4 regions of the Halomonas sp. TH-94 genome follow, and region 1 is predicted to be linked to each of the others. Evidence: predicted binding sites of a transcription regulator. Region 1 holds the regulator's gene; each other region holds the start of a gene.

Region 1 (8,196 bases):
TGGTTCCGGCACGGCCAACTCGGGCGACTACCCGGCGCACTCTTCCTGGGCGTCTACCTGGTCTACCTGACGTGGCTGGCCGCCGCTGCCAGCGGTGCCACTTGAGTGATTCCCCACAAAGGACAACAATCACCGACATGACCATCGATGCCACTACGCCACCTTCACCCGCCGCCCCGTCCGAAGGGGAGTCCAGCCTGCGTGCCAGCGCTCGGCGCACCCTGCTGATCGAGGAGCAGGCCGTCGCCAGCCTGGCCGGGCGCCTCGACAGCCACTTCGATCATGCCTGCGAGCTGATGCTCGCCTGCAAGGGGCGCGTGGTGGTGACCGGCATGGGCAAATCGGGCCATATCGCCGGCAAGATCGCCGCCACCCTGGCCAGCACCGGCACCCCGGCATTCTTCGTGCATCCCGGCGAAGCAAGTCACGGCGACCTGGGGATGATCACTCCGGGGGACGTGGTTCTGGCGCTGTCCAACTCCGGCGAAACGGCGGAGGTCACCGCCCTGCTGCCGCTGCTCAAGCGCATCGGCACACCGCTGATCAGCATGACCGGCCGCCCCGGCTCGACGCTGGCTCGCCACGCCGATGCCCATCTCGATGCCGGCGTCGAACGAGAAGCCTGCCCGCTGGACCTAGCACCCACCGCCTCGACCACGGCAGCCCTGGCGCTGGGCGATGCGCTGGCGGTGGCACTGCTCGAAGCGCGTGGTTTCACCGCCGAGGACTTCGCCTTGTCGCATCCGGGTGGCAGCCTCGGCAAACGACTGCTGCTACGTGTTTGCGACCTGATGCACCAGGGCGAGCGACTGCCCCGCGTGCCGCTCGGCAGCCCCCTGCGCGACGCTCTGCTCGAAATCACACGCCAGGGTCTCGGATTTACCTGCGTCGTCGACGAGCAAGACTGCCTGATCGGTGTCTATACCGATGGTGACCTGCGTCGCACTCTCGACCAGTATCAAGATTTGAGCCGATTGACGGTGGATGACGTCATGACCCGTCCCGGCAAGCGAATTGCGCCCGGGGTGCTGGCTGCCGAGGCGGTCCGCATGATGGAAGACAACCGAATCACGGCGCTCGCCGTGGTCGATGACGAAGGCCACCCGGTTGGCGCACTGCACATGCACGACCTGCTGCGAAGCGGCGTGATCTGACTTCACTCTGACAAGGAGAGCTCATGGCCCTGGCCATCACCACCCTCGATCCACGCCTTCTCGACCGGCTGCGCAAGATCCGCCTGCTGGCACTGGACGTCGATGGCGTACTTACCGACGGCCGTCTTTACTTCCAGGCCGACGGTATCGAGATCAAGGCGTTTCACACTCAGGACGGCCTGGGCCTGAAACTCCTGCGCCGCGCCGGCCTGCAGGTGGCCTTCATCACCGGGCGTGAATCGCCCATGGTCAGTCATCGCGCAGCCGCTCTGGGCATCGACCATGTCTTCCAGGGCTGTGAGGACAAGCTCGTCGTGCTGCGCGAGCTCTGCGCTCGCAAGGGAATCGAACTCGAACAGGTCGCCTATTGTGGCGACGATCTTCCCGATCTGGCGCCCATTCAGCGTGCCGGCATCGGCATTACCGTACCCGGCGCACCGTCCTACATCCGCGCCCTCGCCGACCACGTCACCGAGCGCAGCGGCGGCCATGGCGCGGTACGCGAGATTTGCGACCTGCTGCTGGAAGCGCAAGGGCATCGCGACGCCCTGATCGACACCTACCTCCACGGCAAGCGTTGAGACCGGCGTCGATGCTACGTCGCCTGCCGCGCCCCTCGTTTCGCCTCTGGCTGCTGCTGTTGCTGTTGGCGCTGGGCAGCCTGATCGCCTGGCTTGACCCATGGCAGGTGCCTACGCCCGGCCCGGTACCCACCGACGACGCCGGAGAACCTGACTATTTCCTGGAACAGGCCCGGCTGACTCGCTTCGATATCGATGGCCAGGCCCATCAGCGCCTGGAGAGTCCCAGGCTGGTGCATACGCCGCACGACGACGTGACCCGCGCCGTGACGCCGGTGGCTCATCTGATCGATCGAGAAGGCCGTCTCTGGGTCGCCAGCGGCCGGGAAGGCCGACTCGGCCCGGGCGGCAACCCCCTTACGCTGACCGGCGACGCCCGCCTGTTCGCTCCGGAGGAGCGCTGGCAGCTCGACACCGAGGTGCTGCATTTCGACGCCAATGTCGGTCATGCCTGGAGCGACACACCCGCCCTGCTGCAGCAGCCGCCACAGCATATGCGCGGCGAACGTTTCGACGCCTGGATCCATGACAACCGGGCGCGATTGACAGACAATGTGCGCGGCTACCACCCCCCGGAAGGCGCTCAGCCGGGACAGGCCGACCCCGTCACCCTGGAGGAACTCACGCCATGAAGCGATGCAAGCTTCCGACGCCCCGCATGCTGCTCAGCCTGGCATTGATCGGCCTGGCATTGAGCCCTGCCGCGAGCATGGCCCAACAGCGCGACGCCGATCAGCCTATCCAGATAGAAGCCGATCGGCTCGATCTCGACGATATCGCCGGCACGGCGATCTATACCGGCGAGGTCGACATCCGCCAGGGCACCATGCGTCTTACCGGCGACCGCGTCGAGCTCCGGCGCAATGCGGCCGGCGAGCTTTCCCGTGCCACGGCTCACGGCGAACGTGCCTATATCGAACAGCAGCCGGACCCGGAGCAGCCAGTGGTACGCGGCTGGGGGCGCACGATCATCTATCACGTGGCCGAGCGACGCGTCGAACTGATCGACCGCGCCGAACTGCACCAGGCTGGCGATACCTTCGACGGTGGCTATCTGGAGTACTTCCTCGACCGTCGCGTGGTCCAGGCCCGCGCCGAGAGCGAAGGTGTCGAGGGACGCCAGCGTATCCGCATGACCCTGCAGCCGGAGCGCTGAGATGGCGATGAAGACTCTGCATGCTCGGCACCTGGCCAAGAGCTACAAGCGTCGCCGCGTGGTACATGACATCAGCCTCTCCATCGAGCAGGGCTCCATCGTGGGGCTGCTCGGCCCCAACGGCGCCGGCAAGACCACCTCGTTCTACATGATCGTGGGGCTGGTGAGAGCGGATGCGGGTAATGTCTGTATCGACAAGCTCGACCTGTCGCGCAGCGCCATGCACGAACGCGCTCGGGCCGGGATCGGCTACCTCCCCCAGGAGGCCTCGATCTTTCGCAAGCTGTCGGTGGCCGACAACATCATGGCCATCCTCGAAACCCGCAAGGATCTGGATCGCCGGGGCCGTCAGCAGCGCCTAGAACAGCTGCTCGAAGACTTTCACGTCACCCATATTCGCGACAACCTCGGGATGAGCCTGTCCGGCGGTGAGAGAAGGCGCGTGGAGATAGCCCGAGCCCTGGCGACCGAGCCGGCCTTCATCCTGCTCGATGAACCCTTCGCCGGCGTCGACCCCATTTCGGTCGGCGAGATCAAGGGCATCATTCGCCAGCTCAAGGCACGCGACATCGGCGTCCTGATCACCGATCACAACGTGCGCGAAACGCTGGATATCTGCGACTCCGCCTACATCGTGGGAGATGGCCAGATCATCGCCGAAGGTAACGCCGAAGCCATTCTGGCCAACCGTCGCGTGCGCGAAGTCTACCTCGGTGAAGATTTCCGCCTATAACGCAACTCTCTGTTACATGCAAGCATGAAAGCACTATTAACACATTCTCGTCAGACATGATTGCAATAAATGGCATGCTTATTGCAATCATCGCTATTGCAACTCGCCGCACGCCAGTCTAGGGTAGAGTCTTTCCGGCAAATGAGCCCTTATCCTCATGGCCATGAAAGCATCATTGCAACTCCGCGTCGGCACTCAGCTGACCATGACACCCCAACTGCAGCAGGCCATTGCGCTGCTGCAGCTCTCTACGCTGGACCTGCGTCAGGAGATCCAGCAAGCACTTGAATCCAACCCCATGCTGGAGCTCGACGAGGGCTTCGGCGAGCAAGCCGTCAGCGAACCCCAGAGCGACGACTGGGCCGATGAAATCCCCAGTGAGCTGTCCACCGACAGCGATTGGGAGGATACCTACCCTGACCACGGTGCGAGCTCCGGCAGCGGTACCGGCGAAGGGCCCGATTTCGAGCGCCAGGCCTCCGGGCAGACACTGGCCGGGCATCTGATCTGGCAGCTGGCCATGATCGACCTGAGCGAGCGCCAGCGCCAGATCGCCGAGAGCCTGATCGATGCCGTGGACGGCACGGGCTATCTGGCACAGCCGCTGGAGGAAATCCGTGATGGCTTGCGCCGCCAGGGTCTTGAGGGGCTGCCCACTCGCGAAGTCGAGCAGGTGCTGCTACGTCTGCAGCAATTCGAACCCACCGGCATTTTCGCCCGTGATCTGCGCGAGTGCCTGATGCTGCAACTCGCCACCCTGCCCGACCACACCCCCCTGCTGCCCCAGGCTCGGCGCCTGGTGCGCCAGTTCCTCGAAGCGCTTGCCGCCGATGACCGGCGCCTGCTGAAGCGGCGCCTGGGCCTGGATGACGACGCTCTCGACGAGGCCATCGCCCTGGTGCGCTCGCTCGACCCTCGCCCGGGCAGTGCCTTCGCCGAAGTCGGCAGCAACTACATCACTCCGGACCTGGTCGCCTACCATGACGAATCCGGCTGGCGGGTGGAACTCAATGCCGAAGCCCTGCCGCGGCTCCGCATACAGCCCGACTACGCCGCGCTGGTACGCCGGGCCGACAAGAGTCAGGACAACCAGTTTCTCAAGGATCACCTGCAGGAAGCCCGCTGGCTGATGAAGAGCCTGGCCAGTCGCAACGACACCCTGCTGCGCGTCGGGCGCGAGATAATGGCACGCCAGATCGATTTTCTCGAACAGGGCGAAGAAGCCATGAAACCGCTGGTCCTGGCGGATATCGCCCAGACCGTGGAGATGCATGAATCGACCATATCGCGGGTGACCACCCAGAAGTTCATCCACACCCCGCGCGGCGTGTTCGAACTGAAGTTCTTCTTCTCCAGCCACGTCGGCGGCAATGGTGAGGGCGACGCCCATTCCAGTACCGCCATCCGGGCCCGCATTCGAAAATTGATCGCCGACGAGACACCACGAAAACCGCTATCCGACAGTCGACTGGTAGATCTGTTGGCCGAAGACGGTATTCAGGTGGCACGCCGTACCGTGGCCAAGTATCGTGAAGCCTTGGGGATCCCCTCTTCAAGTGAGCGCAAGCGTTTTCGCTGATGACGACGTGGCGCGTTGACGCCGGACAAGAGCATTGATCGGAGGGGGTTTGCACGGTGCCAAAAAGGGTTACAATCAAATCACCATTCGAAGGACGAAGGAGCTTGTCATGCAAGTCAACATTACCGGCCATCATGTTGAACTGACCGATGCACTGCGTGACTACGTGAGCGAGAAGCTGAGCCGCGTCCAACGGCACTACGACAATATCACCAACGTACAAGTTACTCTCTCGATCGAGAAAGAGCGTCAGCAGGCCGCCTGTACGCTGCACGCCGCCGGCGCCGATCTGCATGCCGAAGCCTCCGATACCGACATGTACGCCGCCATTGATGCCCTGACCGACAAGCTCGACCGCCAGCTGGTCAAGCACAAGGAAAAGGCCCAGGCCCGCGCCCAAGGCGCCGGCATTCGCTGAGTCGTCATGACACTTGAAAACATACTGCCTCCGGAGCGTGCGCTGTTCGACGTTCCAGGGGGCAGCAAGAAGAGGGTGCTGGAGTTCTTCAGCACCTTCATTGCGCAAAACACCCCGAGCCTCGATAGCCAGGAGGTTTTCGGCAGACTGATCGGCCGTGAGCGGCTGGGCAGCACCGGGATCGGCAACGGCGTGGCCATACCGCATGCCCGAAGCCCCCATTGCCACAGTCCGGTTGCCGCCTTCCTCAAGCTGGCCGAGCCCATCGACTTCGATGCCATTGACGGAGAACCGGTCGATCTCGTCTTCGTCCTGCTGGTCCCCGAGGAAGCCGACGACACTCACCTCTCATTGCTGAGCCAGGTGGCCAGCGTGATGAACGACACCGAAACCCGCACGCTGTTGCGGCGGTGCGAGAGCCAGCGCGAACTCCACGAGCGCCTCATAAACGCCATTCGACGACAGTCTTCGGCCTGACCCGCCCGCGTTGCCGTTCGGCCAGCCCCTGATCAGGAGAAATACATGCAGCTTGTGATCATCAGTGGCCGATCGGGCTCCGGTAAATCGATCGCACTGCAAGCACTCGAAGACATTGGCTACTATGCCATCGACAACCTGCCAGCCATGCTGCTAGGTTCGCTGGTCGACGAACTGCGAAACTCGCCCACGGTTCAATCCTCGATCGCCGTCAGCATCGATGCACGCAATCTCCCTCACGCCCTGGAGCGCTTTCCCAGGCTGTTGGAAGAGCTTCGCGCCAACAAGGTCGACTGTCAGATCGTCTATCTGACTACCGATGCCCGGATCCTGATCGAACGCTATTCCGCCACTCGCCGCCGCCATCCCTTGACCCGCCACAGGGACATGACGCTGAACGAGGCCATTGAGACGGAAGACGCCACGCTGAGCGACATTCGCAACCTCGCCGATCTGATTATCGACACGTCGCGGCTATCGGTACACGACCTGCGTGGCCGAATCACCGAACAGGTGGCCAGTCATCACGCCGATCAGCTGACATTGACGGTGGAGTCGTTCGGCTTCAAGGGCGGCGTGCCACTCGACGCCGACATCGTCTTCGACGCCCGCTGTCTGCCCAACCCCTACTGGGATCCACGCCTGCGCTCGGCCACCGGACGGGAGCCGAGCATCGTGGAATTCCTCGAACAGTACCCGCTGGTCGGGCAGATGCTGGATGACATCGTTGCCTGGGTAGAGCGCTGGCTGCCGGCCTATCGCGACACCCATCGCAGCTACCTTACCGTCGCCATCGGCTGCACCGGGGGCCAGCACCGCTCGGTATATCTGGCCGAGCGGCTCGCCAAGCATCTCGCCAAGCAACAGCCGGATGTGCGTCTACGTCATCGGGAGCTGGGCATTCACACACCGGTCGCTGCCTCGCAGGAGCCGACCGCAGAGCCGTCCGAAAGCAAGGAAGCCTGAGCGTGCCCAGCCGCAAGCTGACTCTGACCAACAAGCGCGGACTGCATGCGCGCGCTGCCACCAAGCTGGTACAGCGCTGCCAGCCCTTCGATGCGCACGTGCTCGTGAGTCGAGGCGCCCAGCAGGCCGATGCCGGCAATATCATGGCCCTGCTGATGCTGGGTGCCCCTTGCGGCACCGAACTGGAGATCAGCGCCGAGGGGATCGATGCGGAAGCGGTGCTCGAAGCCATCGAGGCGCTATTCGAGGCCCGCTTCGATGAAGATACTTAGGGCGCAATGTCTGCGCTCGGCCATGCATCGCCGAAGCCCGCCTCGCATTACGCCTTCCTGAACAACAAGCCAAGCTGCGCTTCAACTGCCGGCGACGGTCATCTCATCGATCAACCAGCTGCCGGTATGGATGCTGCCACGGGTGTCGATGTCGCTTCCTACCGCCAGCAGGCCCCTGAACATCGCCTCGAGGTTGCCGGCGATGGTGAATTCCTCCACCGGGTACTTGATCTCACCATTCTCGACCCAGAAGCCCGCCGCGCCGCGTGAGTAGTCTCCGGTCACACCATTCACCCCTTGCCCCATCAGCTCGGTGACCAGCACCCCGCTACCCATGCGTGAGAGCAGCGCCTCTCGAGACTCCAGCGGCGCGCTGATGCGCAGGTTGCGAGCCCCGCCGGCATTGCCGGTGGTCTGCAAGCCGAGGCGGCGAGCACTGTAGGCAGAGAGCATGTAGCTGGCCAGACGACCATCCTCGATGAAGACATTGTCGCGGGTTTGCACGCCATCGTTGTCGAAGGGAGAACTTGCCATGGCGCCACGCTCCATGGGCCGCTCGCCGAGCGTGAACCAGTCGGGAAACAGCGTCTCCCCCAGGCGGTCACAAAGGAACGAAGCCTGCCGATAGAGCGAACCACCGGCAATGGCACTCATGAGATGGCCGACGAGACCGCTGGCGACGGTGGCATCGAACATCACCGGCAGGCGCCCGGTGGCGGGCCGACGCGCGCCAAGGCGCTCGAGCGTACGCTCGGCCGCCTTCTTGCCCACGGCCTCGGGATCACGCAACTCCTCTGGGTTACGCGCACTGGTATAGTCGTAATCGCGCTGCATGCCAGCCGCATCCTCGGCGATCAGCA
Region 2 (8,196 bases), on a different contig from region 1:
CCAAGCGGGGAATGTCCTCGCGACGCTCGGCAAGCCTGGGCAAGTGAACGCGAATCACATTGAGGCGATGGAACAAGTCTTCGCGAAAACGGCCGTCCTCCACCAGGCGCTCCAGGTTCTGGTGGGTTGCAGCGATGATCCGCACATCCACCTTCACCGGTGTATGTCCGCCGACCCGATAGAACTCGCCGTCTGCCAGTACGCGCAGCAGACGCGTCTGGGTCTCGGCGGGCATGTCGCCGATCTCGTCGAGAAACAGCGTGCCGCCGTTGGCCTGCTCGAATCGCCCCTGCCGGCTCGCCGTGGCCCCGGTAAAGGCCCCCTTCTCGTGCCCGAACAGCTCGGACTCGATCAGATCACGGGGAATCGCCGCCATGTTCAGGGCAATGAACGGCTGAATGCCCCGCGGACTGTGCTGGTGCAGGGCACGCGCAACGCGCTCCTTGCCGGTACCCGACTCGCCATTGATGAGTACCGTGATGTGCGAGTGCGACAGGCGACCGATGGCCCGAAAGACCTCCTGCATGGCCGGCGCCTCGCCGATGATCTCGGCGTCCAGCCCCTCGGGCACGCTGACCGGGCGCTTGCGCTCGCGGGCATGGGCCACGGCGCGACGCACCAGGGCCAGCGCCTCGTCGACGTCGAACGGCTTGGGCAGATATTCGAAGGCGCCGCCCTGATAGGAGGCCACGGCGCTGTCGAGGTCGGAGTGGGCGGTCATCACGATGACCGGCAAGTCGGGATGCACTTCCCTGACGCGTGACATCAGGTCGAGGCCGTCGATCCCCGGCATCCGAATGTCGGTGACCAGTACATCGGGAGGATCGTCGAGAAGACGGCTTAACGCCACGTCGGCCCGGTCGATACATTCGACGTCGAGATCGGGCTGAGCCAGGGCGCGCTCCAGCACCCAGCGAATGGCGCGGTCATCATCGACCACCGCGACACGTGCGACATCAGTCATGGCGCCTCTCCAATGGAATAAGCAGACGGAATTCGGTATGACCGGGGCGGGAATCGCACTCGATAAGGCCCTGGTGCTGATGCAGAATGCCCTGGGCAATGGACAGTCCCAGTCCACTGCCGTCGGCACGCCCCGATACCATGGGATAGAAAAGGGTTTCCTGCAGGCTCTCGGGAACGCCGGGGCCGTTGTCGATCAGCGCCACCTCGCAGACAAGGCGATGGCGCTCGGCGCCCAGGGTGAACTGGCGACGCGCTCGTGTGCGCATCAGCAAGCTCGGCGCTGCGGTTTCGGCGCCGGTCATGGCTTCCACGGCATTACGCGCCACGTTGAGCACCGCCTGAATCATCTGAGCCTCGTCACCGGGGAAGTCGGGCAAGCTGGGATCGTAATCGCGCTCGACGGTCACGGTGGGCGTCTCAGCAATGAGCAGGGTACGGACGCGCTCCAGCACCTTGTGAATATTGAGCGGCTCGTGCCGTACCAGCTTGTTGGGGCCGAGCATGCTATCGACCAGGTCACGCAGCCGGTCGACTTCCTCGACGATGATACGAGTGAACTCCTGCAAGGCAGGGTCGTCCAGATCACGCTCCAGCAGTTGTGCAGCGCCGCGGATCCCACCGAGCGGATTCTTCACTTCATGTGCCAGGCCGCGCGACAGCACCTTGATCGCTTCCTGCCGATTGAGCAGGGCCTCCTCGCGGGAGATGCGCAGCAGCCGGTCGCGGGGCTCCATTTCCACCAGCAGCTCCTCGGTGGAGAGCGGCGTGACCGTATAGTCGATGGTGGTCGTCGCACCACCCAGCAGCGCCAGGCGCACCTCGCGCTGGGTGAAGGGGTGCTGTTCGTCACGCGCCTTGGCCAACACCTCACCCATGCCGTCGTCTTCAGCAAGCAAGGCCGCCAAACCGAGCCCCTTGACCCGACCCAGACTGACCGCCAGCAGGGCTTCGGCCGCCGGATTCATCCAGCTCAACCGCAGCTCCTGATCCAGCAACAGCACCGCCGTGGTGAGATGTTCCATCAGGCGTCGGTACATTTACGACCTTCCCTTGGTGAATGCATGGGAGCTGTGCGCGGCACTTGCCTCTTGTTGGCGCATGCGCCAACTACGCCGCGACTGTGCTACCCCGGGGCTGAACATACCAAGCAAGAAGTGCGCCAACCCGAAACGGCGCGGCGTGGCGCCGTTTCGGGGCGTATCCCGCTGCCGCTAATGCACCATATCAGTGCAACAGAAAGCATAACGCCACCCTGGGCAGCATCGCCACCACCCTTCATGGTGCATGACGGCACCCCATGCAGGCATGGGATCTATGAGCTGCACGAAACGGAGCAGAGAGCGCTCAGCTACCTCCCTGGGGCAGTACGCCATTGGCTCGCTGCACATGAAGACTTACCGGCGTCGTACGGTGCCTTACCTGACCTTGAGAATCGAGCAGCTCAGCCTGGAGCACGTAGTCGCCACGGGGAAGGTTGGTCAGCATGAAGACTCGGGTATGCATGGCGGTTTGACTGACCTGGCCGTCGATCAACAGCCGCACGCGGTGGTCGGGGCGCAGCTCGGGCTCGATGGCGAGCTCCACCTGCAGGTTTCCTGCATGACTGGCGGGGAGGTCGCCCCCATGCGCCGGCGAACGAATGCGAAAGGCATCGTAGGGCATGAAGGGCTGGCCCGGTCGCTGGCTCGCGCGCGGGGCGGCGCCCTCGACCCGAGGCGGCTCGGCCTGACGCCCCCCGACCTGCGCGGGGATGACGGTCAGCGGTGACAGTTCGACCGGCTCGCCGCCACGGTTGGGATCATCGGTGAAGACTACGTTGCCCTGGGCATCGGTGGTGCGATAGATGGTCGTGGCCAGTGCCGAATGCGCCACCAATAGCCCCAGCAGGCAAGACACGATCGGCTTGAGCATGGGCACATCCCTCGAGCGTTGTATCGCAACGGCCAGCCGAGGCCGGGCCTGTCGGAGTCGGCAAAAGGTAACCTAACGTTCCGCTCCAGTGTACGACAAAAAAGGGGCGCCGCGATGCGGAGCCCCTTGCTGGTGCCGGCTGGCGAGGCAAGCTCGTCCAGCCGTCCAGGCTGCGATATCAGCAGCTGTAGTACATGTCGAACTCGATCGGGTGCGTGGTCATGCGGATACGCTCGACGTCTTCCATCTTCAGCTCGATGTAGGCATCGATCATATCGTCGGTGAACACGCCGCCTTCGGTGAGGAACGCACGGTCAGCGTCCAGCGCCTCGAGCGCCTGATCCAGGCTGCTGGCGACGGTCGGCACCAGCTTGCCCTCTTCCGGCGGCAGGTCATAGAGGTTCTTGTCCATGGCATCGCCGGGGTGGATCTTGTTCTTGATGCCGTCGATACCGGCCATCAGCATGGCGGCGAAGGCCAGGTAGGGGTTGGCGGTCGGGTCGGGGAAGCGAGCCTCGACACGCTTGCCCTTCGGGCTCGCGGTGTACGGAATGCGGATGGACGCAGAGCGGTTACGGGCGCTGTAGGCCAGCATGACCGGCGCCTCGAAGCCCGGCACCAGACGCTTGTAGGAGTTGGTGGAAGCGTTGGTGAAAGCGTTCAGAGCACGGGCGTGCTTGATGATGCCGCCGATGTAGTAGAGCGCCATTTCGGACAGACCGGCGTACTGGTCGCCGGCGAACTGGTTCTGACCGTCCTTCCAGAAGGACTGGTGCACGTGCATTCCGCTGCCGTTGTCGCCGACCAGCGGCTTGGGCATGAAGGTAGCGGTCTTGCCGTAAGCGTGAGCCACGTTGTGGATCACGTACTTCATTTCCTGAACTTCGTCGGCCTTCTTCACCAGGGTGTTGAACTTGACGCCGATCTCGTTCTGGCCGGCGTTGGCGACCTCGTGGTGGTGCACTTCGACGGTCTGGCCAATGGCTTCCAGGGTGTTGCACATCGCGCCGCGAATATCGTGGAAGCTGTCGACCGGGGGAACCGGGAAGTAGCCGCCCTTGACGCGCGGACGGTGCGCCAGGTTGCCGCCTTCGACCTGACGGTCGGTAGACCAGGCACCCTCTTCGGAGGTGATCTTGTACATGGCGCCTTCGATATCGGCCTTCCAATGCACCTCGTCGAAGATGAAGAATTCGGGCTCCGGGCCGAAGAAGGCGGTATCGCCCAGGCCGGTAGACTGCAGGTAGGCCTCGGCACGCTTGGCGATGGAGCGCGGATCGCGCTCATAGCCCTGCATGGTGGCCGGCTCGATGATGTCGCAACGCACCACCAGGGTGGCATCTTCGGTGAACGGGTCGAGGAAAGCGGTACCGTCTTCCGGACGCAGGATCATGTCCGACTCGTTGATGCCCTTCCAGCCATGGATGGAGGAGCCGTCGAACATCTGGCCGTTCTCGAAGAACTCCTCGTTCACGTCACGGGCGGGAATGGTGACGTGCTGTTCCTTGCCCCGCGTATCGGTGAAACGCAGGTCTACCCACTTCACATCATGTTCTTCGATCAGGGCGAGAGTCTTGGCTGACATTGGTGTCCTCCGTTAGAGCTGTGGCTCGATTCGTTTGGCTGAAGTCCACTGCGCTGGTTCGTTCCAGCATGTGTTGTAGCACGTAGGCAACTCGACTGCCCACGTTCACCATGCACGAACATGGCGCTGGCCAACCTAATGCAGGTAGCGTGCCAATTTGCACCATCAACGCCCTCAATACTCCCAGGTTGCTGTATTCAAAAGACAATAGCCAATAATCCGAGTGCACCACGCTGTTGCGGAAATTTATTACGCAGCGTATCTGCGCCATCGAGAGGCAATTCGTGCACCATGAAAGAACACATATTTTAAATTTGCACCAAAATAGGACATCAAGACCTGCCCTTGGGGTCAGCCCTGACACGCTCCCGAAGGTTCTTCATGAGCCAAATGAGTGGAATACCTGCCGGTGCTCAGCTGCTCGAGCGGATGGGTGGCGTACCCGAAGACGATTGAGCCTGGCGGTTACTCCCTGCCAACTCGACTGTGCCCACCTTGCGGTGGGCACAGTGTTTTGCGTTCTGCCCCGGCATTGCCCGAGTAGCAGACATTCGCACCACATGCTCGCAACCGCTCGAGCAGGTCGCTCAGCGCTTCGCTGTCGAGCTGCGGGTCGAAGCCGCCGATACGCTCGAACCAATCCCGCGCCACCCAGAAGGTATCCCGAGTGGTGGCACGTGTGAGCCAGCTCCACCAGCGCTGTAGCCGCCCCCGGCGTTTGCGTCGCATGACGGCCGCATCACAGAGGAGGCCCCGCTCGTCAGCCGACAGGCTTTCACCCAACCACACCAGCTCATCGCGGGTCAGCGTTCCGGGAAACAGCAAGCGTTCACCCTGGCTGGCAGCGACGGCAGCGTTGAGTCGACTTCCCAGCAGGGGAGAAGTGGTCGACAGCAATCGTGCCTGGTGCCGATGGGCCAAGGGCGGAAGACGCCGATCTCCGGTATCGTCCACCAGCAGCACTTCATGGCTGCCCTTCCATTTGCTCGCCGCTTGTTCGACAGTGACCAGGTGGCGCGGCAACTTCGCACCTGCGGACCGGGCATCGATGAAGACGCTGGCTAAGGGCATCGAGCAGACTCCAGAGGACGGGGGTGAACCTCTCAGCGATAGGGTGAGTTACCCAGTGTGTTGATAAGTGTACAAAAGTATCTACGTGCACTTTCGCTCATTTTCCCCACCTCATCGTCATACGCACAGCCCAGTCGTCACCGAGCCAAGCATCATTCCGTCCGCGCCTTGTGCATGGGAGCATGCCGGTACACAGGCCTGATACGCGCCATATCGCCAGGTTGTGCTATTCCCCAACCACCGATATCTGTACAATGCGCCACCACCCCCCTACCCCGCGCCTAGGGTACGTCCTTTCGATGTGTACATAGGTGCGTTCCCGTTGATGAGTCACACCTTATGAACACAGCTGTAACCCCCTCTCGTATCGAGAGTCTGCGCAATATTGCCATCATCGCTCACGTCGACCACGGCAAGACCACCTTGGTCGACAAGCTCCTGAGCCAGTCCGGCACGCTCGATCGCAAGGCCGAAGGGCAGGAGCGGGTCATGGACTCCAATGACCAGGAAAAAGAGCGCGGCATCACCATCCTGGCCAAGAACACCGCGATTCGTTGGCAGGACGGCAATGGCCGCGACTACCACATCAACATCGTCGACACCCCTGGACACGCCGACTTCGGCGGCGAAGTGGAGCGCGTGATGTCGATGGTGGATTCGGTGCTGCTGCTGGTGGACGCCGTCGACGGCCCCATGCCGCAGACCCGCTTCGTGACCCAGAAGGCATTCGCCCAGGGCCTCAGGCCGATCGTGGTGGTCAACAAGATCGACCGCCCCGGCGCCCGCCCCGACTGGGTCATCGACCAGATCTTCGATCTGTTCGACAACCTCGGCGCCAGCGACGAGCAGCTCGACTTCCCGATCATCTACTGCTCGGCCCTCAACGGTATTGCCGGGATGGATCCGGAAGCGCTGGCCGAGGACATGACGCCGATGTTCCAGGCCATCGTCGACATCGTCGAGCCGCCGGCCGTCGAACTCGACGGACCGTTCCAGATGCAGATCTCGGCGCTGGACTACTCCAGCTACGTGGGCGTCATCGGCCTGGGTCGCATCAAGCGTGGCTCGGTGAAACCCAACCAGCAGATCGTGGTGATCGGCACCGACGGCAATACCCGCAAGGGCAAGGTCGGCCAGGTGATGACCCACATGGGTCTCGAGCGCGTGCAGACCGAGCTGGCCACCGCCGGCGACATCGTCTGCATCACCGGGGTCGACGAGCTCTCGATTTCCGACACCCTGTGCGACCCGGCCGCCGTCGAGGCGCTGCCGCCGCTGTCGGTGGACGAGCCCACGGTCTCCATGACCTTCCAGGTCAACGACTCGCCCTTCGCCGGCCGTGACGGCAAGTACGTCACCAGCCGCAACATCAAGGATCGTCTCGACCAGGAGCTGATCCACAACGTGGCGCTGCGGGTCGAGCAGGGCGAAAGCCCCGAGAAGTTCAAGGTTTCCGGCCGCGGCGAGCTGCACCTCTCGGTGCTGATCGAAACCATGCGCCGCGAAGGCTTCGAGCTGGCGGTGGGCCGCCCCGAGGTGATCATCAAGGAGATCGACGGCATCAAGCAGGAGCCGTACGAAGAGGTGATCATCGACTGCGAGGAGCAGCATCAGGGTGCCATCATGGAGGAGCTCGGCTACCGCAAGGGCGAGCTGACCAACATGAACCCCGACGGCAAGGGCCGCGTGCGCCTGGACTTCATCATCCCGGCGCGTGGCCTGATCGGCTTCCGCGGTCAGTTCCTGACCCTGACCTCGGGCACCGGCATCCTCACCAGCCGCTTCGACCACTACGGTGCGCTCAAGCCCGACGCCGGCATCGAGCGTCGCAACGGCGTACTGGTTTCGATGGTCGACGGCAAGGCGCTGGCCTATGCGCTTTATGCGCTGCAGGAGCGCGGCAAGCTGATCATCGACCACGGCACCGAGGTCTATGAAGGCATGCTGGTGGGTATCCACAACCGTGCCAACGATCTGGTGGTCAACCCCACCAAGGGCAAGAAGCTCGACAACATGCGCGCCTCGGGCAACGACGAGAACATCGTACTGACCCCGCCGGTGAAGTTCAGCCTGGAGCAGGCCATCGAGTTCCTCGACTCCGACGAACTGGTGGAAGTCACGCCCAACCACATACGCCTGCGCAAGAAGTTCCTCAAGGAGCACGAGCGCAAGCGCTCCAAGAAGTAACCCGCCCCCGCGGACACGAACCGGCGCCAGCCCCCTGGCGCCGGTTTTTTTTGGGCTCACCACGCTGCCGCTTCGCTCTTGCAGGTCCGATTCTTGGCATTTCGCGCTGCCAGAACCTAGGTTGAGTTTGACTGCAAGCGACTTCGGGAGTGAAACGAGACGATGTGCAAGCTCTGCAAAGCGCGCGCTGGCGCGACACGCCGCGACTTTCTCAAAGGCACCCTGGCGGCGGGAGCCGGCGCCATGGCGGGCGGCGGCCTGCTCGCTTCCGCCAGCGCCTCCACCCACGCCGACGAAGCCCGCAGCGGCATGCCGGCGCACAGCGGCGAGGCCGGGCGACGTGTGCTGATCCGTGGCGGCCACGTACTCTCCATGGATGACAGCGTGGGTGACTTCGAGCGCGGCGACGTGCTGATCGAAGGCAGCCGCATCGTCGCCGTCGGCCCAGAACTGGACGCAGGCGATGCCGAGGTGAT
Region 3 (8,196 bases), on a different contig from region 1:
TCCGGCGCGTTCTCCTCAATGATCTGGCCCTGATCCATGAAGATCACCCGGTCGGCCACGGTCTTGGCAAAGCCCATCTCGTGGGTCACGCAGAGCATGGTCATGCCTTCGCGGGCCAGCTCGACCATGACATCGAGCACTTCCTTGATCATCTCCGGATCGAGCGCCGAGGTAGGCTCGTCGAACAGCATCACCTCGGGGTGCATGCACAGCGAGCGGGCAATCGCCACGCGCTGCTGCTGGCCACCAGAGAGCTGGCCCGGATATTTCCTGGCCTGCTCGGCGATCTGCACTCGCTCGAGATAGCGCATGGCCAGCTCCTCGGCCTCGCGACGGGGCTTCTTCTGCACCCACATCGGCGCCAGACAGCAGTTCTCCAGTACGGTGAGGTGCGGGAAGAGGTTGAAGTGCTGGAACACCATGCCCACGTTGCGGCGGATCTGTTCGATTCGCTTCACGTCCTGGGTCAGCGGCACGCCGCCGACCACGATCTCGCCGGCCTGATGCTCCTCCAGGTGGTTGATGCAGCGAATCAGCGTCGACTTGCCCGAGCCCGAAGGCCCGCAGATGACGATGCGCTCGCCGCGCTTGACCTCGAGATCGATGTCGCGCAGCACGTGGAAGTCGCCGTACCACTTGTTGACGCCGCGCATCTCGACCATGAGGGTCTCGGCGCCGGCCCGGGTTGCCTGTTCGTTCATTGTTTTCATTCCTTACCGCTTATGGCCGGTATGCAATTTACGTTCGAGATACTGGCTGTAGCGCGACATGCTGAAGCAGAAGATCCAGAACATGAACGCGGCGAACACGTAGCCCTCCAGGGCAAAGCCCAGCCAGCGGGAGTCCGACAGGGCCGCTTGCACGATGCCCAGCAGGTCGAACAGCCCGATGATCATGACCAGGGTGGTGTCCTTGAACAGCGAGATGAAGGTGTTGACGATGCCGGGAATCATCATCTTCAGCGCCTGGGGCAGCACGATAAGGCCCATTCGCTTCCAGTAGCCCATGCCCAGCGCTGCCGCCGCTTCTTCCTGCCCCTTGGGAATCGCCTGCAGCCCGCCGCGTATGACCTCCGCCATATAGGCGCTCTGGAACAGGGTAATGCCGATCAGTGCACGTACCAGACGGTCGACACTCATGCCGGTGGGCAGGAAGAGCGGCAGCATGACCGAAGCCATGAACAGGATGGTGATCAGCGGCACGCCGCGCCAGAACTCGATGAACACCACACAGAAACTCTTGACGATGGGCATCTGCGAACGCCGGCCCAGGGCCAGCAGGATGCCGATCGGCAGGGCCGCGACCATACCAACCACCGCAAGAATCAGGGTCAGCATCAGACCGCCCCAGCGGTGGGTTTCCACCACGCGCAAACCGAAGTGACCGCCGTACAGCATGAAGTAGGCAAACACCGGGAAGGCCAACAGCGTCGCCAGCGCCACCCAGCGCTTGAACGGAAGTCGCGGAATGGCCAGCCAGGCGATCAGCACCGCGAACGAGGCGAAAACGATATTGACACGCCACAGCTCGGTGCGCGGATAGAGCCCGTAGATGAACTGGGTCAGGCGGGCGTTGACGAACACCCAGCAGGCTCCTTCGCGGGAACAGTCATCACGGCTGGTCCCTACCCAGTCGGCGTTGATGAACGCCCACTGGATCGTCGGCGTCAGCAACACATACAGCAGGTAGAACCCCAGCAGAGTGAAAACGGTATTGACCGGCCCGCTGAACAGGTTGGCTCTCAGCCAGGCCAGTGGCCCCACCGTGTTCTTTGGCGCAGGGCGCGCGTCGATCATCTTGAGTTGAATCGTCATGGCGCCTCTCCTAGCGTTCCACCAGCGCCACGCGGGCGTTGAACCAGTTCATGAACATCGACACCAGCAGGCTGATGATCAGATAAACCGCCATGGTCATGGAGATGACCTCGATCGCCTGGCCCGTCTGGTTGAGCGTGGTACCGGCAAACACCGACACCAGGTCGGGGTAGCCGATGGCCGTGGCCAACGAGGAGTTCTTGATCAGGTTGAGGTACTGACTGGTCAGCGGCGGAATGATCACGCGCAGTGCCTGGGGCACGATCACGAGACGCAACACCAGTTTCTGCGGCAGGCTCAGCGCCTGGGCCGCCTCGGTCTGGCCGTGGGAGATCGCCTGAATGCCGGAGCGCACGATCTCGGCGATGAACGACGCCGTATAGATGGAAAGCGCCAGCCACAGAGCGAGGAATTCGGGGATGATGGTGATGCCACCGCGGAAATTGAAGCCGCGCAGCTCAGGTACGTCCCACGTCACCGGCACCCCGGTTGCCACCAGCACCAGCAAGGGCAGACCGAAGATCAGGGCCAGCGAGATCCAGCCCGCCGGCAGACGCTTCCCGGTGGCCTCATGGCGGCGCTTGTTCCAGACGACCAAGGCGATGCTGGCCACGATGGCCACGACAAAGGTCAGTGGAATCAGCCCGAAGCCCGATTCGAACAGCGGCTCCGGCAGGTAGAGACCCCGCACGTTGAGAAAGATGACCTCGCCGAGGGAGTAGCTGTCCCGCGCCGAGGGCATGGTGCGCAGCACGGCGAAGTACCAGAAGAAGATCTGCAGCAGCAGAGGAATGTTACGGAAGATCTCGATATAACCGCTGGCCAGCCGTGCGATCAGCCAGTTGGGCGACAGCCGGGCGATACCCACGGTAAAGCCGATGATGGTAGCCGCCACCACGCCCAGAGCGGACACCAGCAGGGTATTGAGCAGGCCCACCACGAACGTGCGGCCGTAGGTACTCTGCGACGAGTACTCGATCAGACTCTGGCCAATGCCGAAGCCTGCGGTTCTTTCGAGAAAGCCGAAGCCGGTAGTGATGCCACGAGCGGCCAGGTTGGCCTGGGTGTTACCGATGATATAGAGCAGGAAGGCGGCGACAGCGGCGATCAGCAAAACCTGAAAGATCAACGCACGCTTTGCTCGATCACGCCAGAAAGGAGGTTTTGGGCCCAGCGTATGGGCCTTGGGTCGAACGGACATGAAGGGACTCTCCGCCTGGATCCGTCAAGCAGTTGTCAAACCCCGACCCGGAAGATCCGAGTCGGGGCACAGTTGGATCGAGGCACTTATACGGTGTCTCGGACGGCTTGATCAGCGAATCGGCGGAGCGTACTGAATGCCGCCTTCGGTCCACAGTGCATTGATGCCACGCTCGATCTGCAGCGGGGAGTCCATGCCGACGTTGCGGTCGTAGCTTTCGCCGTAGTTACCCACCTGGCTGATGATGTTGTAGGCCCAGTTGGCGTCGAGACCCATGCCCTCGCCGTAGTTGCCGTCCTGACCCAACAGGCGAGCGATGTCCGGATCGTCGGAGTTGCGCATTTCGTCGACGTTGTCCTGGGTGATACCCATCTCTTCGGCGTTGAGCATGGCGAACAGCGACCATTTGACGATGTTGAACCACTGGTCGTCACCCTGACGCACCACCGGGCCCAGCGGCTCCTTGGAGATGACTTCCGGCAGGATCACCGACTGATCCGGGTCGGAGAGCTGAATGCGCAGTGCCGCCAGCTGGGAAGTATCGGAGGTCAGCACGTCGCAGCGTCCGGCCTCGTAGCCACCCACGGTCTGCTCCGAGGTATCGAATACGATCGGATCGAAGGTCATGCCGTTGGCGCGGAAGTAATCCGCCACGTTGAGCTCGGTGGTGGTGCCGGACTGAACGCAGACCGCCGCGCCGTCGAGATCCGTGGCGCTGGAGACGCCGAGGTCGCGATTGATCATGAAGCCGATACCGTCGTAGAAGTTCACGCCGGCAAAGTTCAGACCCAGGGTGGTGTCGCGGGTGGTGGTCCAGGTGGTGTTGCGCGAGAGTACGTCGACCTCGCCGGACTGCAGCGCGGTGAAGCGCTCGACAGCGTTCAGCGAGATGTAACGTACGGCTTCGGCATCGCCGAAGACCGCTGCTGCTACGGCACGGCACACGTCGACGTCCAGCCCCTGCCAGTCGCCCTGATCGTCCGGTGCGGAAAAGCCGGGCAGGCCGTCACTCACGCCACACTGAACTGCACCACGGTCGATGGTGGTCTGCAGGGTGTTGGCCGAGGCCGTGGCGGCCGCACCCAGTGCCAGTGCCGCTGCGGAAGTGAGCAGAAGCCACTTGTTCTTGTTGTCGCGCATGAATAATTCCTCGATGTTCTTGGTATACGTGGACGATGCATGCCTGAGCATGTGCCAGCACCTTAGCAAGGTTTATTCCAGTACGGGGATAGTACAGGCAAAACACTTATTCAACGGTCGCGCTCAAGGCGATCCGGCCTGTAACGTCGCACCGCTTTAGTGCATGAAAATACTGGAACTCGTCTTGGTGCACGGGAAGGAGGCATAGAACAGGGAGAAAAAGAAAGGCCCCGAAAGTTGAATAGGCATCCAACCTTCGGGGCACAGTTCACGGGAGGCGCTGAACGCTACTTGACGAGGCGCGTCAGTGGCGGATCAGGTAGTCGAAGGCTCCCAAGGCAGCCTTCGAGCCCTCACCCATGGCGATGACGATCTGCTTGTAGGGCACGGTGGTGACATCGCCGGCAGCAAAGATGCCGGGCACCGAGGTCATGCCGCGCTCATCGATCACGATCTCGCCGCGCGGGGAGAGCTCGATCGAGGAGTCGGTCAGCCACTCGGTGTTGGGCACCAGGCCGATCTGCACGAAGATGCCCTCGAGCTCGAGCCGCTTGATTTCGCCGCTGGCGCGTTCTTCGTAGGTCAAACCGTTGACCCGCTTGCCATCGCCGTTCACTTCGGTGGTGCGCGCCCCGAGAATGATGTCGACGTTGGACAGGCTGCGCAGCTTCTTCTGCAGCACGGCGTCGGCACGCATCTCGTCCATGAACTCGATCAGCGTCACGTGGCCGACGATGCCGGCCAGGTCGATGGCCGCCTCGACCCCGGAGTTGCCGCCACCGATCACCGCCACGCGCTTGCCCTTGAACAGCGGGCCGTCGCAGTGCGGGCAGTAGGCCACGCCCTTGTTGCGGTATTCGGCTTCGCCGGGCACGTTCATCTCGCGCCAGCGGGCGCCGGTGGAGAGGATCAGCGTCTTGCTCTTGAGGCTGGCGCCGGACTCGAACACCACTTCGTGCTCGCCGCCCTGATCGGCCGCCGGCACCAGCTTCACCGCACGCTGCAGGTTCATGATGTCGGCCTCATACTCCTTGACGTGCTGCTCCAGCGCCGCGGCCAGCTTGGGGCCTTCGGTGTAGGGCACGGAGATGAAGTTCTCGATGGACATGGTATCGAGCACCTGGCCGCCGAAGCGCTCGGCCGCCACGCCGGTGCGGATGCCCTTGCGTGCGGCATAGATGGCCGCCGCGGCACCGGCCGGGCCACCGCCGACCACCAGAACGTCGAAGGCCGCCTTCTCGTTGAGCTTGGCCGCCTCGCGCTGGGCCGCGCCGGTGTCGACCTTGGCCAGGATCTGCTCGAGGCTCATGCGCCCCTGGTCGAAGAGTTTGCCGTTGAGGTAGATGCTCGGCACCGACATCACCTGACGCTCTTCGACCTCATCCTGAAACAGCGCGCCGTCGATGGCGACATGGCGCACGCCGGGGTTGAAGATCGCCATCAGGTTGAGCGCCTGCACCACGTCGGGACAGTTCTGGCAGGAGAGCGAGTAGTAGGTCTCGAAGTACAGCTCGCCGTCGAGAGCCTTGATCTGATCGAGGGTGTCGTCGCTGACCTTGGGCGGATGGCCCCCCACCTGCAGCAGCGCCAGCACCAGCGAGGTGAACTCGTGGCCCATGGGAATGCCGGCGAAGACCAGGCCGGTCTCCTCGCCGGGACGATTCAGGGCAAAGGAGGGCTTGCGCGCATCCTCACCGTCCAGGCGCAGGGTGATCTTGTCGCTCAGGCTGTCGATGTCCTTGAGCAGCCCGTGAAGTTCCTTGGACTTGGCGCCGTCATCGAGGGACGCGACGATCTCGAACGGCTGAGTGACCTTTTCCAGGTAGGCTTTTAGCTGACTTTTCAGATTGTCGTCCAACATGACAGCGGGTTCCTTCATGTCTGGCTCATGAAAAAAACGGCAAGACGATACCGAGTGCGCAGACCGGAGTCAGCGCAGGCGGCAGCTTGCACGTCTTGGAAAGCGTGCCCGGGCAGTGCCTGCCCGGGCGGGAAACGCATGCGAGACCAGAGCAGTCTCGCGGGACGCTGGTTCGCTTAGATCTTGCCGACCAGATCCAGGGACGGAGCGAGGGTCTCTTCGCCTTCCTTCCACTTGGCGGGGCAGACTTCGTTCGGGTTGTTGCGCACGTACTGGGCAGCCTTCAGCTTGCGCAGGGTTTCCGTGACGTCGCGGGCGATGGCGTTGTCGTGGATCTCCAGGGTCTTGATGATGCCGTCCGGGTCGATCACGAAGGTGCCGCGCAGGGCCAGACCGGCTTCTTCGATGTGCACACCGAAGGCGCGGGTCAGCTGGTGGGTCGGGTCACCGACCAGCGGGAACTTGGCCTTGCCAACCGCCGGAGAAGTCTCGTGCCACACTTTGTGCGAGAAGTGGGTGTCGGTAGTGACGATGTAGACCTCGGCACCGGCCTTCTTGAACTCCTCGTAGTGCTCGGCGGCGTCCTCGACCTCAGTCGGGCAGTTGAAGGTGAACGCGGCCGGCATGAAGATCACCACGGACCACTGGCCTTTCAGGTTCTCGTTGGAGAGCTCGACAAATTCGCCGTTGTGAAAAGCGGTGGCCTTGAACGGCTGGACTTCGGTGTTGATCAGGGACATTCAGTGATGCTCCATGTCTTGGTGGATGATCCTAATACGGGGCATATCATATCCATCGTAACCGATAGGCGAAAATTGATTGCCGCCATGGTTCCGATAACGCTTGTCTATGGAGGCACCGCCCGCTCATTGCAAGGTAACGGCCTCGCCTTGACGATTCAGTGCCAGGAAACTCTGGGTATTGCCCATCTGCAGCGACTGCACCATACGCTGTAGATGATGCTCGACCTCGTCGCTCGTAGGGGCCTGGTGGCCCTTGCCTGACAAAGCACCGACGAAGACGACGTCCCACTCGATCTCGGTGCGCTGTGACTCGGCCACCAGCGCCTGCATGTCGCTCAGTTCGTCCGGCGCCTTGTCCACGCACAGGACCGGCGTCAGCACGCCGCCTTCGCCTTGCTCGAAGCCCCGGCGCTGCTCGGGGGTGGGGTTGTCAGGCAGCTCGGCGCGAGTGAACACGAACAGCAGCCGCTGCGGCTCGGGTTGGTGCCGCGCTTCTTCCAGCAGATCGGTAAAACGGGAAATGGCCAAGTCAGTCCTCCAGCAGTTCGCAGTCCGGCAGATGCCACTACGATAGCGCATCCCGTCATGCGGGGTGCAAGCGATCAGAGCGACCAATCGACGCGCAGGGCCGCCTCGTCGAGCGGCCAGGTGCCCACCGCCTGAGTCTCGCCGCTTTCTGCTACCGTCACGTGACTATGGGCCAGCTGATGGCGCAAGCTACCCAGCAGCCGCTCGAGGGCCTGGCGCTCGTCACCGCTGATCGCCACTATCGCCGTGCCGGGCAGCGTCCAGGCCCGCGCCTGACCGTGACGCGCCATTTCCGCCACAGTGGCGTCGAGTCCCCGCTGTTCGAGCCAGGCGGCGACCTGTTCGGTCAGCCCCACCACCACCAGCGGCGCCGCGTCCGTCGATGCCGCCTCGGCGTCCGGCAGCGGGTGAGCCAGTGCCCTTCTGACCGGCTCGGCCAGCGCGACATCCAGCGCCAGCAGCCGACTTTCGGGGTCCAGCGCCACGCTTCGGAGTATTGGCGGCCCCTCCAACTGGCGCAGCAGGTCGAAATCCGGATCGATGCGCAGCGACAGCGGCTCATGAGCAAGTGCCAGCGAGAACTCGGCCCGATGGCCGTCGAGCGGGATAGATCGTCGTTCCATACCGGCGACGGTGTCGATCACCAGCGGTACATGAAGCGGCCAGGGGGCATGTGCCCCGGCCTGCTTCAGAACGCCCTCTATCATCCAGCCGTCCTGGGTCTCGCTACGCGTGGCCTCGACGTCGAGAGCTGGGCGCCCCGGCCGCTGCGTCCAGGCTTCGACAAACGCCTGCAGCGGCTCGTCGGCGGCCTCGCTCAGCGCCGCCGCGAGATCGTCCCAGGCGGCCTCGCGGTGCATGTAGCGCTCGGCAAAGCGACGCAGCCCCGCGTCGAAGGCCTCGTCGCCG
Region 4 (7,303 bases), on a different contig from region 1:
TACCGAAACTTTCTGCGATCTCATGAATGGTGGACCGCTCCTCGCCTTTGACGGCGAGGTAGAGCAGAACGCGCAGCGCATAGTCGGTATAACGAGTCAGATGCATGAAAGTTCGGCCTGTCTTGATGAGCATCAATTGAAGTGCGCTAAAACCTTCTTATCATATCACTGCTTTCAAGCAGGCATTCTTCGCGCAAGGGTGTGGCATCGGGTCGCGTCACCAGGAAGGTGGCCACGCAGCAAAAAATTGCCGCTGTCACGCCCATGACCATGCCCGGTGCACCCCCCAGCCATAATACCAGCCAGCTCAGGACCAGCAGAGCGACGGCGAGCTGCTTGGTGCGGCGAGGAATGGCCCTCTGTTCCCGCCAGGCATGTAGCGATGGTCCCAGGCGGGGATGCTGCCACAGCCAGCGTGCCAACCGCGGCGAGCCTTTCGGCGCAGCCCAGGCGGCGACCAGCAAAAATGGCGTTGTCGGCAACAGTGGTACCACCAGCCCGGCGGTGCCCAGGCCGATAGCGCCGTAGGCAAGCACGCGCCAGCCAAGGCGCGACAGTGAATTTCGCATGGCAACCTCGCTCATTCTCGTACCACGGTTTCCCGTGATCGAACTAAGTAGTATTTTATATGCATGTTTAAAAATTTTGCAAAGCCTATGCTTTCGTCAATGCCGGAAGCGGCACAGCAGCGACTCCCCGCCTGGCGCTGGCTGTTTCCGCTGGCGGCCCTGCATGCCGCTCTGACGGTGCCGCTCTCGTTGCTGGCGCTTTATCACGGCTGGGCGACAGTGCAACTGGCGACACCTGCCGCCCATGCGCGGGAAATGCTGTTCGGTTTTGCTTTGGCTGTGATTGCCGGCTACCTGCTGGGGCCGGTGCCGCGGCGACATCTGGCTCTGCTGGTACTCCTATGGTTGGTAGGCCGGTTAGGCGTGCTGGCGTGGCCGGGTGCTCTGCTGGCCTCGTTGGCCGACGCGGCCTTCGCGCTTTGGGTGGCAGCACGCCTGGTGCCGCGCTTCCTTGCCGCCAAGAAATGGCGCAACCGGCTGTTGTCTCCCTTGCTGGGCATGATCTGCATGCTGGCAGTGGTGACCCTGACGTGGCGCTACCTGGATGGCATGCCGACCACGGCACCGCTGATGCATCAAAGCGTTCTATGGTTGGTATTGTTGATGACCTTCATGGGCGGGCGGGTCATCGCTCCGGCGGTCAATGGCTACTCGATGCGTGAATTTCGAGTGCCCGGCAGCGGTGTGCAGCCACGCCTGGAGGCAGCGCTGATCCTGCTGCTTGGGCTGGCGCCCTTCATCATGTTGCTGGACATGTTGCAGCCGTTGGCTGCCTTGCTGGTGCTGGCAGCTAGCCTGCTGGTGCTCTATCGCATCTGGAGCTGGGCGCCGCTGCGCTGTCGCCTGCGGCCTGACTTGCAGGTGCTGATGCTGGGCTACGCCTGGATTGCCATCGGCCTCGTGCTGCTGGCACGCAGCTGGTGGGCACCTCTTCTGCATGCCAGCACGGCGCTGCACGCCTTTACGGTGGGGGCGCTGGGCACCCTGGCCAGCGGCATCATGCTGCGCCATGCCATTTTGCGGGCGAGACAGCACCCCGAGCGGGAGTGGGTCTGGCTGCCGCTGGCCGGTCTGTTCGCTGTGTCCGCCGTGCTGCGCCTGTGGGCGATCGGAGCCGGCAGCGCTTGGCTCGCGTTGCTATGGGGCTCGGCCTTGGCCTGGAGCCTGGGCTGGCTGCTGGTCGCCTGGCGTCTGACGATGTGGATAGCGCTTGCGGACAGGGCGGCTGTCGCAGCGCGAGCGGGCAAACTTGACTCGGGACAAGAGAGCGGCGAGCTGTCGAGACGACGCCGCTAGCCGATGTCATACTCTCGGGCATTGGGCATGGCGCGCACCATGCCGAGGTTTCAAGAGGCTTTTATCGATCATGCATGACGATCTGTTGTTCAATCGCCCGCTGGTGGAAAAGTACGACCGCCCCGGGCCGCGCTATACCTCCTACCCGACCGCGCCCCAATTCCATGCGGCCTTCGCCGAGGACGACTACCGCGCCGCTGCCGAGCGCAGCAATCGCGTTTCATCGCCCAAGCCCCTGTCGGTCTACGTGCACATCCCGTTCTGCAAGAGCCTGTGCTACTACTGCGCCTGCAACAAGATCATCACCCACAACACTGAGCGCGCTGCCGAGTACCTGGGCTGGCTGAAGGAGGAAATCGGGGTACAGGGGGCACTTTTCGACGAGACGCGGCGCATGACCCAGCTGCATCTGGGCGGCGGCACGCCCACCTACCTGAGCAACGCCCAGCTCGGTGAATTGATGGCGGCGCTCGACGAGGCGTTCCATTTCGCTCCGGCGGAAGAGCGCGAGTTCTCTCTCGAGGTGGACCCGCGTACGGTCACCCCCGAGCAGATCCACGAGCTCCATGACCTTGGATTCAACCGGCTGAGCTTCGGTGTGCAGGACTTCGACGAAGAGGTGCAGAAGGCCGTCAATCGCGTGCAGAGCGAGGCACAGGTAATCGAGCTGGTGGCCGCGGCACGCGAAGCCGGCTTCCAGTCGGTCAGCGTGGATCTGATTTACGGCTTGCCGCTACAAACGGTGGCAAGCTTCGATACCACTCTTGCCAAGATCATTGCGCTGCGCCCCGACCGTATTGCCGCCTACAGCTACGCCCACCTGCCGGACCTGTTCAAGGCTCAGCGGCTGATTCGTCCCGAGGACATGCCGCCGCCGGAGCGCAAGCTGGAGCTGCTCGAGCTGACCATTCGCCGCCTGACCGCAGCCGGCTACGTCTACATCGGCATGGATCACTTCGCACTGCCCGACGACGAACTGACCCTGGCCAAGGAGAACGGTACCCTGCAGCGCAACTTCCAGGGTTACTCCACCCATGCCGATTGCGACATGATCGGCCTGGGCATCACCTCCATCGGCAAGGTAGGCGACAGCTACAGCCAGAGCGTCAAGGAGACTGCCCAGTACCAGGCGCGGCTCGAGGCGGGGCGGCTGCCGGTGATGCGCGGCTATCGCCTCAACGACGACGACCGCCTGCGCCGCGACGTGATCAACGCCCTGATGTGCCACGGGAAGATCGATTTCGCCGATATCGAAGTACGCCACGATATCGTCTTTCGCGACTATTTTGCCGATGCCCTTGGTCAGCTCGAGGAGATGCAGGCCGATGGCCTGCTGTCGATACGCGAGGGAGAGATCGAAGTGCTGCCCGCCGGGCGCCTCATGATGCGTAACATGGCGATGGCCTTCGATGCCTACCTCAAGCCCAATGAGGGGCGTTTTTCACGTACCGTCTAATCTACCCACCGAAATACAACGGCGCCCCGCGGGGCGCCGTTTGCGTTTCGGCAGGTGTGCTTAGGAAGCGTTTCCTCAACCGGCCCGTTCAAACAGCAGATTATTCTCCAGATGAATGTGCTCCATCAGGTCCTCGCGGAACTCGCGCAGGCCGGTGTAGAGCGCTCGCCAGGTGGTACAGGCGCCCTTGGGTGGGGTGATGTCGTCGGTGAGCAGCATTACCTGCTCCAGGTTCTCGCCATGGTCGTCGTGCTCCTGGCGCATCACCGCGATCGGCCCCTGGGCCTGGGCGCCCATGCCGCTACGCAGCATGGGGAAGAGGATCTGCTCCTCTTTCTGCATGTGGCTCTCCATCTCCTGATGAATGTCCATCAGCAGATCGGCAAGGCCATTGGGGCAACTCTCGCGCTCGCCGTGTACCTGCTCCACGCGTCGCGCCATGCGGATCAGCTCGGGCAGCTGAGCGCGATGCACGTCGTGATAGCGCGTGAGGATATGATCGATCAGCTCGTCGTTGCTGGCCTCGCGCCAGTCGCGCTGCTCGCCGCTAGCGGCCGGCAGCGCCTCGAGTTCGGCGATCAGCCTGTCGATTTGCAGGCCGGCACGTTCGGCAGCCTGGCGCAGGCTGATGCGTCCGCCGCAGCAGAAGTCGATGTTGTGAGCGTGAAAGATCCGAGTGGCACCGGGCAGTGACAGGGCGATACGGCCTACGGTCTGTTCGAGCAGGTTCATGCGGTTGCCTCTGAAAGGATGTGTCAATCTCATACAGCAAGCGCCGTGCCAGTTTTATTCTGCTTTTATTTCAAAGTATTGTGCTTTTAATGGTGAAAATAACCTTGAGGTGATAGGGTTCTAATTACCATTTAAAGGTAAATTTCACCATGCTTGACGATTCCCTGCTGGCCGATCTATCGGCCGATTTGCCCAGTGCGGTGCGCCTGCAGCGCTTGGTGCGTACCCTGCGCGAGGGCTTTCGCTGTGGCGCGGTGTGCCTGTTGCGCTTGCAGGAGGGCATGCTGGTACCGGTAGCGGTGGAGGGGCTGGTGCGCGAGGCGCTGGGTCGCCGCTTCGACGTGGCGCGGCACCCGCGCCTGGCGACCATTCTGACAAGCCGCCGCGCTACGCGGTTTCCACCGGACTCGACCCTGCCCGATCCCTACGACGGCCTGGTCGAGCAGCAGCCGGGGGAGCCGCTGCACGTTCACGACTGCATGGGCATCAGCCTGCACGTCGAAGGGGAGCCATGGGGCGTGCTGACCCTGGACGCCCTGGTGGCCGGCACCTTCGACGAGGGCTCGCAAACGTCGCTGGAGCGCTATGCGCTGCTCGTCGAGGCTGCCGTACGCGTATCGCGCATGGAGCAGGAGGTGCGTGCGCTGCGCATGGCGCCCCATGGAACGGTCACGCCTCCCAAGCCGGGGGACGGGGGGGAAATTCTCGGTCATAGCGCCGAACTGCAGCGGCTTTTGCGCGAGCTCGACGTCGTCGCCGATTCGGATCTGCCGGTACTGCTCAGCGGCGAGACCGGTGTCGGCAAGGAGCTCTTTGCATGGCGCCTGCACCAGCGTTCCCCGCGCCGCAAACGGCCGCTGGTGCAGGTCAACTGCGCCGCCCTGCCGGAAACCCTGGCCGAAAGCGAGCTGTTCGGCCACGTCAAAGGGGCGTTCTCCGGCGCCTCGGCAGATCGTGCAGGACGCTTCGAAGCCGCCGAAGGCGGCAGCCTGTTCCTCGACGAGGTGGGCGAACTGCCGCTCACGATTCAGGCCAAGCTGCTGCGTGCCTTGCAGAATGGTGAAGTCCAGCGTCTGGGTGAAGATACCCCGCGGCGGGTCGATGTGCGCATCATCGCCGCCACCAACCGGCAGCTGGCCGACGGAGTGCGTGACGGTCACTTCCGCGCCGACCTCTACCATCGCCTGTCGGTCTACCCGGTCCTCATCCCACCGCTGCGGGAGCGCGGCAGCGACGTGCTGGTGCTGGCCGGGCATTTCCTCGAGATCAACCGTGCGCGACTCGGCGTGCGCAGCCTGAGACTGTCCTCGGCGGCAGAGGCGGCTCTGCTGGCCTATCGCTGGCCGGGCAATATCCGCGAGCTGGAGCACGTGATCAGCCGGGCGGCGATCAAGGCGCTTGGCCATGGCGCCCGACGCGACGATATCGTCACGCTTCAGCCCGAATGGCTCGACTTGCCCCATGGACAACCGTTGAACGCCACGCCAGGCAAGGCAAGCAAGGCGGAAACGGTCGATGAGGTTGAGCAGCCACTGCGCGACCAGGTCGAATTCGCCCAGCGTCAGGCCATTCGCAGTGCGCTGGCGGCATGCAACGACAGCTGGGCGAAAGCGGCTCGCCGGCTCGCCGTGGACCCCAGCAATCTACACAAACTGGCCCGCCGCTTGGGGATCAAATAGTTACCGCAATGCAAGAGGGGAAACGTTAAAAACCCCCATATATGGTGCTTGATTCGATCGGCCTGGCTATATATGGTGGTCGAGGTCCCGCTCAGGGGGCATTGCAACAGGCTTGACGCATATCAGTACAGGCAGGCGGCGTCGAGCTTAGGATGGACGGTTTCGTGGCCCTGTGGCCGCGCCGAATCCACTGGTTCGCTCCACCGGAGAGTCACTATGTTTCCGCTGCTCCTGTCGCGTTTGCCGCGTCCGCCCTTACCGACTCACCTGATTCGCGCCATCGACCCCCGCGTGCCGCTGAGGGTAAAGCGCCAACTGATCGAGCCGCTGCTCAATCGCACCTTCGCCGAGCCCTTGGCCGAGGGCGAGTTCGATGCGCTCGAAGGTCGCCGTATCTCGCTACATATCGAGGATCTCGGTGTGGCGCTGACACTCACCCTCGAAGGGGAGCGCTTCCGGCTCACCCAGGAGATGGGCGAGGCGACCATTCGCGGCGGCTGGCGCGAGTTTCTGTGTTTGGCGACTCGGCGTGAGGACCCCGACGCGCTGTTCTTCCAGCGGCGGCTGGTAATCGAGGGCGACACCGAGCTCGGCCTGATGGTCAAGAACCTGCTGGACAGCCGTGAGGAAGGGCTGGCGCAGGGCCGCCTCGGCGAGTGGTTGGTGCGCTTCGAGCGCATGGCGCGCCACTGACGTTGAACGATTCGACTTTTTGACCCTTACTGGAGAGATCCCTGTATGAGCACTTCCACCAAGGCCGTCAAGACATCTCACGAGGTGCCTATGCAAGCGCCCTCACGCGATATCTGGGACTCCAAGTATCGTCTCAAGGATCGTCATGGCCGGCCCGTCGACAAGGATGTGGCAGCGACCTGGGATCGCGTTGCGCGGGCCCTGGCGGCGGTGGAGGGCGACCGGGCCGAGGAGTGGCTGCCCAAGTTCCGCTGGGCGCTGGAGAATGGCGCCATCCCGGCCGGCCGCATCATGTCCAACGCCGGTGCCGAAGACTACAAACCCGCCGTCAGCCTGATCAACTGTACCGTTTCGCGCACCATCCGCGACTCCATGCACGACATCCTCTCCTCGGTGGTGGATGCCGGCATGACCCTCAAGGCGGGCTGCGGCATCGGCTACGAGTTTTCCACCCTGCGCCACAAGGGCGCCTTCGTGTTCGGCGCCGGTGCCGGCACCAACGGCCCGCTGGCGTTCATGGATATCTACGACAAGATGTGCTTCACGGTGGCCTCGGCGGGCGGCCGTCGCGGCGCCCAGATGGGCACTTTCGACGTCGGCCACCCCGATGTGCGCAGCTTCATCGAGGCCAAGCGCGAAGCCGGCCGGCTGCGCCAGTTCAACCTCTCGCTGCTGATCACCGACGAGTTCATGGAAGCGGTGAAGCAGGACGCCGACTGGCCGCTGGCCTTCCCGCTGCACGCCGGCGAGAAGGAGGACGTCAAGCCCGAGGACCTGATCTACCGCGACTGGCCGGTGGTCGAGGACGCCTACAGCGTCGATGCCGAGGGTCGCGTGGCCTGCCGCATCGTCGAGGTGATCAAGGCCCGCGAGCTGTG

What was found. The regulator sigma-54, encoded in region 1, starts transcription at its own class of promoters, with help from an activator protein. The targets are predictions, from matches to a motif close to TGGCACNNNNNTTGCTNT.
Region 2: a site for sigma-54 is predicted at 2,111-2,128, ahead of glnL (nitrogen regulation protein NR(II)). Genes of this name have one in related genera too.
Region 3: a site for sigma-54 is predicted at 4,218-4,235, ahead of AC2VNO_RS18580 (amino acid ABC transporter substrate-binding protein). Genes of this name have one in related genera too.
Region 4: a site for sigma-54 is predicted at 4,087-4,104, ahead of ytfE (iron-sulfur cluster repair protein YtfE). Genes of this name have one in related genera too.

Annotation. Positions count from the first base shown of each region.
Region 1 covers NZ_JBYCKL010000034.1:29,814-38,009, forward strand. Annotated here, with positions in the region: gene AC2VNO_RS05865 (calcium/sodium antiporter) at 1-105, shown strand, start outside; gene AC2VNO_RS05870 (KpsF/GutQ family sugar-phosphate isomerase) at 138-1,154, shown strand; gene AC2VNO_RS05875 (KdsC family phosphatase) at 1,178-1,735, shown strand; gene lptC (LPS export ABC transporter periplasmic protein LptC) at 1,747-2,367, shown strand; gene lptA (lipopolysaccharide transport periplasmic protein LptA) at 2,364-2,891, shown strand; gene lptB (LPS export ABC transporter ATP-binding protein) at 2,899-3,624, shown strand; gene AC2VNO_RS05895 (RNA polymerase factor sigma-54) at 3,782-5,203, shown strand; gene hpf (ribosome hibernation-promoting factor, HPF/YfiA family) at 5,313-5,621, shown strand; gene ptsN (PTS IIA-like nitrogen regulatory protein PtsN) at 5,628-6,098, shown strand; gene rapZ (RNase adapter RapZ) at 6,144-7,064, shown strand; gene AC2VNO_RS05915 (HPr family phosphocarrier protein) at 7,067-7,336, shown strand; gene pmbA (metalloprotease PmbA) at 7,418-8,196, opposite strand, start outside.
Region 2 covers NZ_JBYCKL010000004.1:2,486-10,681, forward strand. Annotated here, with positions in the region: gene ntrC (nitrogen regulation protein NR(I)) at 1-964, opposite strand, end outside; gene glnL (nitrogen regulation protein NR(II)) at 957-2,003, opposite strand; gene AC2VNO_RS00655 (DUF4124 domain-containing protein) at 2,311-2,877, opposite strand; gene glnA (glutamate--ammonia ligase) at 3,056-4,462, opposite strand; gene AC2VNO_RS00665 (glycosyltransferase family protein) at 4,928-5,533, opposite strand; gene typA (translational GTPase TypA) at 5,873-7,720, shown strand; gene AC2VNO_RS00675 (amidohydrolase family protein) at 7,883-8,196, shown strand, end outside.
Region 3 covers NZ_JBYCKL010000109.1:11,565-19,760, forward strand. Annotated here, with positions in the region: gene AC2VNO_RS18565 (amino acid ABC transporter ATP-binding protein) at 1-662, opposite strand, end outside; gene AC2VNO_RS18570 (amino acid ABC transporter permease) at 714-1,814, opposite strand; gene AC2VNO_RS18575 (amino acid ABC transporter permease) at 1,825-3,015, opposite strand; gene AC2VNO_RS18580 (amino acid ABC transporter substrate-binding protein) at 3,127-4,155, opposite strand; gene ahpF (alkyl hydroperoxide reductase subunit F) at 4,460-6,016, opposite strand; gene ahpC (alkyl hydroperoxide reductase subunit C) at 6,193-6,756, opposite strand; gene AC2VNO_RS18595 (ribonucleotide reductase subunit alpha) at 6,883-7,287, opposite strand; gene AC2VNO_RS18600 (M1 family metallopeptidase) at 7,362-8,196, opposite strand, start outside.
Region 4 covers NZ_JBYCKL010000063.1:683-7,985, reverse strand. Annotated here, with positions in the region: partial or broken gene AC2VNO_RS12295 (RrF2 family transcriptional regulator) at 1-106, opposite strand, end outside; gene AC2VNO_RS12290 (YbaN family protein) at 147-569, opposite strand; gene AC2VNO_RS12285 (NnrS family protein) at 657-1,865, shown strand; gene hemN (oxygen-independent coproporphyrinogen III oxidase) at 1,936-3,321, shown strand; gene ytfE (iron-sulfur cluster repair protein YtfE) at 3,397-4,053, opposite strand; gene norR (nitric oxide reductase transcriptional regulator NorR) at 4,203-5,732, shown strand; gene ubiT (ubiquinone anaerobic biosynthesis accessory factor UbiT) at 5,949-6,425, shown strand; partial or broken gene AC2VNO_RS12260 (ribonucleotide reductase N-terminal alpha domain-containing protein) at 6,471-7,303, shown strand, end outside.